Indioceanicola profundi: one gene and its partner. The protein of the gene in region 2 interacts with the protein of the main gene of each other region in a pairwise test. Links are inferred from orthologs where the notes say so. Each region holds a gene or a part of one and is shown on either strand. Other genes may lie near its edges.

Region 1 (4,788 bases), 2.0 Mb from region 2 along the record:
TGTTCGTTGCCATGCCGACGGCGATACCGCCGGCGCCGTTGACCAGCAGGTTCGGGAACTTGGCCGGCAGAACGGTCGGCTCCTCCACCGACTCGTCATAGTTCGGCTGGAAATCGACTGTTTCCTTGTCGATATCGTCCAGCAGGAACTCCGCCGCCTTGGACAGACGCGCCTCGGTGTAGCGCATCGCCGCCGCAGGATCGCCGTCCATGGAGCCGTAATTGCCCTGGCCATCGATCAGCATCAGCCGCATCGAGAAGTCCTGCGCCATGCGGACCATGGCGTCATAGATCGCGCTGTCGCCGTGCGGATGGTACTTACCCATCACATCGCCGACGATACGGGCGGACTTCTTGTAGGATTTGGTGCTGTCGTACCCGCCTTCCTTCATCGCATAGAGGATGCGGCGGTGAACGGGTTTCAGGCCGTCACGCACATCCGGGAGGGCGCGGCTCACGATCACGCTCATGGCGTAATCGAGGTAGCTGCGCCTCATCTCGTCTTCGATGGTGACGGGCGCGATATCGGACGGGGTCGGGGTCGGGGAAGTCACCACAAAGGGCTCAATCGTCTGCGGAAGTCAAAAAAGCCCGGCACCACGAGCACGCGCGTGCTGGTCGGTACCGAGCCACGGAAATATGTAGCATCTTTCGGAGCTTTAAACAACGTAACGGGCCTGAACCCGCTACACCTTGCGGCCCAACCACCAGAACCGTCCAGACAGGATTGCCACCGATACCATGCTGGCGATGAATATCCCTTCGAACAGTCCCAGCACGCCCCGCCCCGCCCAGATGCCGAGGCCGTAAGCCACAGGCATCATGACAGCGTAATAGCTGACGAAGTGCAGCACGGTCGGCACCCAGGCGTCGCCCCTGCCGCGCAACGCCTGCGCCATCACCACCTGCCCGCCGTCGGCCACCAGAATCCAGGCGCTGAAGGCCACCACGGGGGCGACTACGGCGATCAGCCTGTCCTCCGTGGCGAACGCCATCGCGATTTCCTCCGGCCAGACCGCGAAGATCAGCCCGACGACGCTGAGGAGCGCAGCCGTTACTCCAAGGCCGGTCCAGCCTGCCAACTGGGTGTTCCGCCGATCCCCGGTGCCGTACGCATTGCCCACCAGAACCGCAGTGGCGGAAGCCAGCCCCAATGCCGCCATGAAGGGCAGCGCAATCAGGTTCAGCCCGACTGTATAGGCGCCCAGTGCCAACGGTCCGATCAACCCCGCAAAAAGGGTCAGCGCCGCGAAGGCCGACGCCTCCAGACCGTTGCTGGCCCCTGCTGCCATGCCGAGGTGACGTTGCTCCCGCGCTGGCCACCAGGGCCGCACCCCGCCGGAGCGGACGCCGTACCGGTCCCGGTCCGCCATCCGCCAGACATAGAGCAGCAGGCCAATGGCGGTGACCCAGCGGATGATCGTCGTGGCCCAGGCCGAGCCTTCCGCGCCCATGGCAGGAAGGCCCAGGCCGCCGAACACCAGAATCCAATCCAGGAAAAGGTTGAGTATGTTGGCCAGGACAATGGTCACCATGCCGGGCACCGGCCGCTTCAGCCCTTCCAGGAAAAAGGTCGTCGTGAAGAACAGGGCCGCGCCCGGCATCCCCAAGCCATAGATCAACATGACTTCGGCGCCGCCCGCGGCCAGATCCGGTTGTTGGCCCGTCAGAAGAAAGAACGGTTCTGCAAACAGACACAGAGCCGCCATGACGCTTCCCAGTGTGAGCGCATAAGGCAAGGAGCGCCGCCAGAACAGGCCGGCCTGCTCCTCCTTCCCGGCTCCCGTTGCCTGGGCGGTCAGCACGATGGTACCCAGCAGCAGGCCTGCCAGGACTGCCAGCATCACGCCCTGTGGCGCGCCCAGCCCCAGATACGCAAGTTCCAGCGCGCTGAACCGGCCCACGAACAGCGTATCCGCCACGGCCATGGTCATCTGACCGGCGCGGGCGATCATTACCGGAACCGCCAGGGCAAGCAGTGCCATGGCATGGCCCCTCAGCCGGATCGCTGTCGAACTGTTTTGGGTCTGGAGCGCAGGCATGGGAAATCATCCGGGGTCGGAATGGTTGAGGACCATCCTCCAGGAACCGGTACTCCGTCAAGAACGGCTGCCGTCGGTCCTGCCTTGCAAACAGGACATCCGCGACCACGGACCTACACCGGAACCGATCACCGGATGAGAAGTTGAAATCAGACATATCCATGGGAACGAATGGAGCATTGCCATGGCCATTGCCCCGACCCCGCCGGGCAGTTCGCCGCCCGGTCAGACGGAACTGCCCCCTCCCGGAGATCAGCCGGTGCACCCGCCTGAACAGCCCGGTGAGACGCCGAGCCCTGACATGCCGCGACCGGCCAGCCCACCCGACGTGCCGACGCCAGGAACGCCAAGTCCGCGCGGCTGAAGATCACAAGCGGCGGACCACTTGGTGCTGCCGCTTGTGCCTGGACCAGCTTATTCCTTGATCGGAACGTCGCCGATGGCGACCTTGTCGAATCGCAGCCCCTCTTCCCTGGGGCCGGATATCTGCCGACCGGACGAATCGTAGCCCCGCTCAGCCAGGCGAAGCCCCTGGGGCTCGATGCTGGCCTGTATCAGCACATAATCCGCATCGCTGTAGGATGGCTTGCAGCCCATGCCCGGCGTACCCCCGGAAAAGGCGAATTCCTGCCGTCGTTGCAGCAGCAACTCGCATCCTTCCACCCGGGTCAGCCGCTCGGGCAGTACGGCCCGAATCTTCTCCGGCTCCCGCCAAGCGCCGGATACGGCCTCCGGGTCAGGCAGCGTATGGATGCGGATCTCCGTCCCACCCTTGTGAGGCTGGAACTTCAGCTGCCAGATTTCCTGGCGCGTCGGCTGGTTGGCTGCAGCAGCATCCGCTCGCTCCACATACATCCAGGGACCATCTGACCGTCCGGTCCAGATGGGTGTGATGCGCAGTAGCTCCGCCGGCCGCGCCGGGTCAGTGCTGGCCTGTCTCTCGGTGCTGTAGTTGCCCGTCAGTATCTTGGCCAGCGCTCCGGCGTCATCCGCCAAAGCCGACAGTGGAAATGCCAGCAGGGCGGCCAACAGGCCGCCCCCCAGCCAAGTGCGGCTTCCCGCCATCAGAACGGAATCTCGTCGTCCAGATCCTCGGTCGGAGCCGGGCGTCCGCCACCGCCGCCACCGCCACGCTGAGTGCCACCACTGCGCTGGCCGCCGCCATAGCCGCCACCGCCGCCGTAATCGCCGCCGCCATAGTCACCGCCGCGGTCCTCGTAGCCCCCGCCGCCACTGCCGCCACCGTAACCGCCGCCGCCGCCGCCGGCATTTTCACGCCCGTCGAGCAGCGTCAGCTCGCCACGGAACTGCCGGAGCACGACTTCGGTCGTGTACTTCTCCACGCCGGACTGGTCGGTGTATTTGCGGGTCTCAAGCTGGCCCTCGATATAGACCTTGGAGCCCTTGCGCAGATAGCGCTCGGCGATCTGGGCTAGATTGTCGTTGAAGATCACCACCCGGTGCCACTCGGTGCGCTCCTTGCGCTCCCCGCTGTTGCGGTCCTTCCAGCTCTCGGAGGTGGCGATGGACAGATTGCAGACCCTGCCGCCGCTCTGCATGTTCCGGATTTCCGGGTCCTTGCCCAGGTTTCCGACCAGGATGACCTTGTTGACGCTACCTGCCATGGGTCGTTCTTTCGCTCTCGTATCGTTCCGTTGCCAATCATCCGATGGCTGCGGCGACCTGGACCCTGGGCGTGCCGCCCTGTCGGGGTCCGTGGAAGCCGGCAGCCTACACGCTCCCGGCAACAAGGTGAACAGTCGGGAGACCTGCGCTCGGACAACGGCTGCCGCTCCACCGTTCCGACGTTGCGGAGACGACAGCCCTTCCTATCGCCCAGCTATATAGAACATTTGCAGAACATATGGAAGAGGGTTAAAACAACACACAACCACCCCTGCCGGCGCTTGACCATGTGCATTCGATAGGGCGTCATTCCGCGCAAGCAAGGGTGGGCGGGTTTCTCTTACCGGCTTTCCCTCCCATATTGCTCCGGCCGCGCTTCCCTTCCCTGCGGCGGACCCTGCGATACAGAACCAGCATGAACATGAAGTCGATCAGCGTCCGCGGGGCGCGCGAGCACAACCTCAAGAATGTCGATGTGGACCTTCCGCGAGACAGCTTGGTGGTGATCACTGGCTTGTCCGGCTCCGGCAAGTCGTCGCTGGCCTTCGATACGATCTATGCGGAGGGACAGCGGCGCTATGTGGAGAGCCTGTCCGCCTATGCCCGACAGTTCCTGGAACTGATGCAGAAGCCGGACGTGGACAGCATCGAAGGTCTGTCCCCCGCTATCTCCATTGAGCAGAAGACGACCAGCCGAAATCCCCGCTCCACCGTTGGCACGGTGACGGAGATTTACGACTATATGCGCCTGCTGTTCGCTCGGGTCGGCGTCCCCTATTCCCCGGTCACCGGACTTCCCATCGAAAGCCAGACGGTCAGCCAGATGGTGGACCGCATCCTGGCCATGGGCGAAGGGACCCGGCTCTACCTTCTTGCTCCCATCGCCCGCGGCAAGAAAGGCGAGTTCAAGAAGGAACTGGCGGAACTGCGCAAGCGCGGCTTCACCCGTGTGAAGATCAATGGGGAGATGTACGAGATCGAGGATGCTCCCAGCCTCGACAAGAAACTGAAGCACGACATCGAAGTGGTCGTGGACCGCATCGTGGTCCGTCCCGACCTGGGCAACCGCTTGGCCGATTCGGTCGAGACCGCGCTGGAGCTATCCGACGGGCTGCTGTTCG
Region 2 (4,844 bases):
CACCGGGATCAAGCACGGCACCGTCACCGCCGTACTCGACCATGACAGCTTCGAGATCACCACCCTGCGCCGGGACGTGGAGACGTTCGGCCGGCATGCCAGGGTGGAGTTCACGGATGACTGGGTGGCAGACGCGACCCGGCGGGACTTCACCTTCAACGCCATGTCCCTGTCCCCGGAGGGGGACCTCTATGATCCGTTCAACGGGTTGGAGGATCTGGAGAAAGGCCGCGTCCGATTCGTCGGCGAGGCGCAGGCCCGCATCCGCGAGGATGTGCTGCGCATCCTGCGGTTCTTCCGCTTCCATGCCCGGTTCGGCGGGCCGGAGCCGGAGCCGACGGCCATCCGCGCCTGCTCCGAACTGGCGCACCTGCTGCCGACCCTGTCTGGCGAACGGGTGCGGGAGGAACTGCTGCGCCTGCTGGACGCCGACCGGGCGGTGGATGTCTGGCGGCTGATGCTGGATTACGGGATTGTGGCGCATCTGCTGCCCCAGGCGACGCGGGTGGAGCGGCTGGCAGCACTGGACCGGCTGGAATGGATGGTGGGGGAAGCCGATCCCATGGCCCGGCTTGCGGCTTTGCTGCCCAAGGGGCGGACGACGGCGCAGGAGGTGGCGGAGCGGCTGAAACTGTCCAACGCCCAGCGGGACCGGCTGCTGTTGCTGGCCGATCCGCCGGTGGACGTGCATCCCGACCTCGGCATCAAGGCCCGGCGGCACGCATTGCAGAAGCTGGGCACGGAGCCCTACCGCGATCTGCTGCTGCTGGCGGCATCCGACCGCGGCACCCCGGCGGCGGAACTGCTGGAGCCGCTGGCGGAGGCCGCGTCCTGGATCATCGTTCCCTTCCCGTTGAAGGGGCAGGATCTGCTGGACATGGGCGTGCCGCCGGGGCCGGAAGTCGGGCGGATTCTGGCCGGGGTGGAGGGATGGTGGGCCGCCCGCGAGTTCCAGCCCACGCGGGAGGAGTGTCTGGCCGAGCTTCGGCGCAAGCTGGCGGAGCGCGCGGCGGGCGATTGAGCGCGGCCCGGCCGCGCCTTTACATGAAGCTGTAGGGGTCGATATCCACCTGCACCCGCACCTGGGGCGGGATTTCCACCTTGTCCAGCCACTCGGCCACGATGGGCTGGAGCGCCAGGCCCTTCGGCCCCTGGATCAGCAGACGCCTCCGGTGCCGCCCACGCAGGATGGACAGGGGGGCAGGGGCCGGCCCCAGCACCAGCAGTTCCTGCCGGTCGCGAGGCGCGGTGCGGCCGAGGCGCAGGGCCACTTGGTCAACCAGCCGGTCATCCTCTCCGGACACGATCAGGGCCGCCAACCGGCCGAAGGGCGGCATGCCGGTCTCCAGCCGGCTCTGCTTCTCATGATCCAGGAACGCCTCCCGGTCGTGGGAGGCCAGGGCCTGCATCACCGGATGCTCCGGCATGTGGGTCTGGAGGTAGACACGGCCCGGCCGGCTCTCACGCCCGGCACGGCCCGCCACCTGGTGCAGAAGCTGGAAGGTGCGCTCCGACGCCCGCAGGTCGCCGCCGGACAGGCCGAGATCGGCATCCACCACCCCCACCAGGGTCAGCATGGGGAAATGGTGTCCCTTCGCCATCACCTGGGTGCCGATCAGCAGATCGATCTCCTGCGCCTTCACCTTGTCGATCACGTCCTGGATGGCGCGGGGACCCAGCAGCGTGTCCGACGTCATCATGGCGACCCTGGCCTCGGGCCACAGCATCGCCGCCTCCTCCGCCACCCGCTCCACGCCCGGACCGCAGGCGACGAAGCTCTCCTCCGCCCCGCAATTCTCGCAGGATTCGGGGGTCTTGGCGGTGAAGCCGCAATGATGGCACTGAAGCCGCTTGGTCAGCCTGTGCTCCACCAGCCAAGCGGTGCAGTTCGGGCATTGCAAGCGGTGGCCGCAGGCGCGGCACAGGGTCAGCGGCGCATAGCCCCGGCGGTTCAGGAACAGCATGCCCTGCTCCCCCGCCTCCAGCGTCTCCGTCATGGCCTTGCGCAGGATCGGGCTCAGCCACTGGTGGCGCGGCGGGGCGGCGTCGGGCTTGCGCAGATCGATCAGGGTCACGTCCGGCATGGTGGCACCGCCATGCCGGCCCGGCAGGTCCATGCGGGTGTAGCGCCCGACCTCCGCATTCACCAGCGTCTCCAGCGCCGGGGTGGCGGAGACGAGGACGGTGGGGATCTTGCCCAGATGCGCCCGCGCCACGGCCATGTCACGGGCATGGTAGATCACCCCGTCCTCCTGCTTGAAGGCGGGCTCATGCTCCTCATCCACCACGATGAGGCCGAGATCGGGATAGGGCAGGAACAGGGCGGAACGGGCCCCCACCACCACCCTGGCCTCCCCGCTGGCGATGGCGCGCCAGGTGGTGCGGCGGATCATGCCGGTCAGGTCGGAATGCCACTCCGCCGGGCGCGCGCCGAAACGGGCCTGGAACCGGTCCAGCCACTGGGCGGACAGCGCGATCTCCGGCAGCAGCACCAGCGCCTGTTTGCCGGCCCGGAGCGCCGCCGCCACCGCCTCGAAATACACCTCCGTCTTGCCGGAGCCGGTGACCCCGTCCAGCAGGGTGCAGCTATAGCCGCCCTCCGTGACGCGGGCCGCCAGATGGTCCGCCGCCTCCCGCTGGAAGTCGGACAGGGTCGGGCCGGCCAGTGTTCCGTCCGGCGCCTGGAAGCGGCCCAGCGGGCGGATGGGTACGGGCAGCAGCACGCCGGCATCGGCCATGGCGCGCACCACGGCCGGGCTGCATCCGGCCTCGTTCGCGATGTCGGCGGCGGTGCGGGGCGGCCCGTCGGCCATCAGCGCCAGCACGGCCTTCCGCGCGGCGGTCAGCTTGAAGCCGTCGGGCAGGTCGGCGTCGGCCCGGCAATAGCCGGTCATGGCCCGCGGCTCCTCCAGCGCTGCCGACACGCTGACCGCCATGCGCAGCACGTTGCCGAGCTGGGACATGGTGTAGCCGGCCACCCATTCGATGAAGCGGCGCGAGGCCTCCGGCATGGGCGGCAGGTCGAAGCGGCGCGCCACCGGCTTCAGCTTGGCATCGGGAACCGCGTTCTCCGCCGGTTCGGCGGGTTGCGCCGGCGCGCCCCAGACCACGCCGAAGACCCGGCGGGGACCCAGCGGCACCTCCACATAATCGCCGGGGGCGAGGTCCAGCCCGTCCGGCACGCGGTAGTCGAAGGGTTCGGGGAAGGGCAGCGGCAGGGCCACGGCCACGCGGCGGGCCGGGCCGGCGGGCGGGGGCGGCTTGGATTTGGGCGATGATGCGCGGCCAAGCTTCGGCGCTTCCGGCTCCTCCGCCGTCAGGCGGAAGTCGTCCGGCGCAAGGCTGCCGCTGCTGCTGCCTTCCCGCTCCACGTCCGGCTCCGTGCCGCTTTCGTTCCTGGTGATGGCTTAGCAGATATGGGAGCTTCCGCGCCAGGGGCGGGGTGCTTTTCCGTGTCCGCCGTCAGCCCGGCTTGCGCCGGGATGACAGAGTAGAGTGGGCGTATCCCCTGGCAGGAAAAGGGAGGCGCCCTGTCCATCAGGTCGGCGAACGGCTGATGGATTTGATGGGGCCGCGAGGATTGCCGGACATCTCGGCAATCTTGCGGTCCTGTGCCTCCAGCCAGGCGCGCACGCCGGCTTCGCCTTCATGCTCCGGCACTTCGGCCTTGGGCACCTTGCGGTTGGAGCTGCGCGCGCCGTCCTGGTAGAGGACGTCGTAAAGAACATAGCCCGTCTCGACGGGCGGCTTCTTGCGAGCCATCAGACTGCTCCCAATTCATCGGTCATAAGACAGGCAAGCAAAAGGGCACCGGTCTCCCGGTGCCCTTCGCCGACCTGTATGAGCGAGCCGGTCCCGGCTGCTCAGGCGTTCTGCAGGTTTTCCGCAGAGGTCTTTCCGCGCCGCGGATCGCGCACTTCCTCATAGGAGACCTTCTGGCCTTCATTGAGGCTGCGCATCCCGGCCTTCTCGACCGCGGAGATGTGCACGAACACATCAGCGCCGCCATTGTCGGGCTGGATGAAACCATAGCCCTTGGTACCATTGAACCACTTCACGGTGCCGATCGGCATCCAATCCTCCATCATGGAAGAGTTGCACCCCTGCGCGCATGCAGGGGCGCGCCAGACTGGGGAGTAGCGATCCGATCACCCGAAGGCGGATAGGCCGGTCGTCCGAAACAGAATGACCCCCTAGATGTGAGCCTGTCAGGCCCACTAGACAAGAACGAATTCGTCGGCCCCCCTAGCCGGAGGGAGGAACAGCGTTGTCGCAAGGAGTGGGATCGGCTCCGTGCCCGCCCTGTGGAAGCGCGGTCGCCGACATCCTGGATGCACGGCCGGCCCTGGACTCCACGCGCCGGATCGCCCGCCCGGCACTGCGCCGGGCGATCGGAAAAGACACGGCCCGATCCCATCTCCTCTTTTTGTCCCACACCCCCTTTGCGGCCCTTGCGCGTTAACCCCGTAACACCCGGGCGGAGCGGCGGTTGGTTCCGGTAAGATTCGGAGTGGTGAGAGCCTTGGCCAATTGCTTGCGTGGGGTCGCTGGGAAGGCATGACGATCCAGAGAAGCCGAATATATCTGGGACCGCGCCGCGGCGCGGCCGTCGCCATTTCCGTTGCCGAAGCCCCGCCCTTTGCATTCCAACCCTTCAATCCGGACCTGACAGCCTGATGACGAATCGCGATCCCTTGCGCATCGCCTTCCGCGTCGGCCGGTTTCCGACCTTGAGCGAAACCTTCGTGCTGAGCCAGATCGAAGGCATGATCGAGCGCGGCCACCGCGTCTCGATCCTGGCCGATTCCCCGGCGGACGGGGACGGGCCTGCCGCGCTGCCGGGC

The links. Proteins that work in one complex are often made in the same cells at the same time.
Region 1: the proteins of DOL89_RS16155 (region 2) and ssb interact in binary tests that used the Escherichia coli proteins (3 or more experiments, as listed by UniProt). The link is inferred for Indioceanicola profundi from one-to-one orthologs.

Annotation. Positions count from the first base shown.
Region 1 is NZ_CP030126.1:1,414,949-1,419,736, forward strand. What follows is about bases 1,887-4,788. They hold ssb (single-stranded DNA-binding protein), read right to left. Parts: upstream 3,667-4,788; coding sequence 3,106-3,666; downstream 1,887-3,105. Other genes in these bases: DOL89_RS06740 (MATE family efflux transporter), read right to left, coding at 1,887-1,984; DOL89_RS06745 (chromophore lyase CpcT/CpeT), read right to left, coding at 2,456-3,106; uvrA (excinuclease ABC subunit UvrA), read left to right, coding at 4,089-4,788. In the rest of the region: gyrA (DNA gyrase subunit A), read right to left, coding at 1-496; more of DOL89_RS06740, read right to left, coding at 686-1,886. UniProt on the Escherichia coli protein: Plays an important role in DNA replication, recombination and repair. Binds to ssDNA and to an array of partner proteins to recruit them to their sites of action during DNA metabolism. Acts as a sliding platform that migrates on DNA via reptation.
Region 2 is NZ_CP030126.1:3,382,424-3,387,267, forward strand. What follows is about bases 681-3,638. They hold DOL89_RS16155 (primosomal protein N'), read right to left. Parts: upstream 3,321-3,638; coding sequence 1,041-3,320; downstream 681-1,040. Other genes in these bases: DOL89_RS16150 (CCA tRNA nucleotidyltransferase), read left to right, coding at 681-1,021; DOL89_RS16160 (hypothetical protein), read right to left, coding at 3,538-3,638. Also shown: more of DOL89_RS16150, read left to right, coding at 1-680; more of DOL89_RS16160, read right to left, coding at 3,639-3,762; DOL89_RS16165 (cold-shock protein), read right to left, coding at 3,864-4,073; DOL89_RS16170 (glycosyltransferase), read left to right, coding at 4,677-4,844.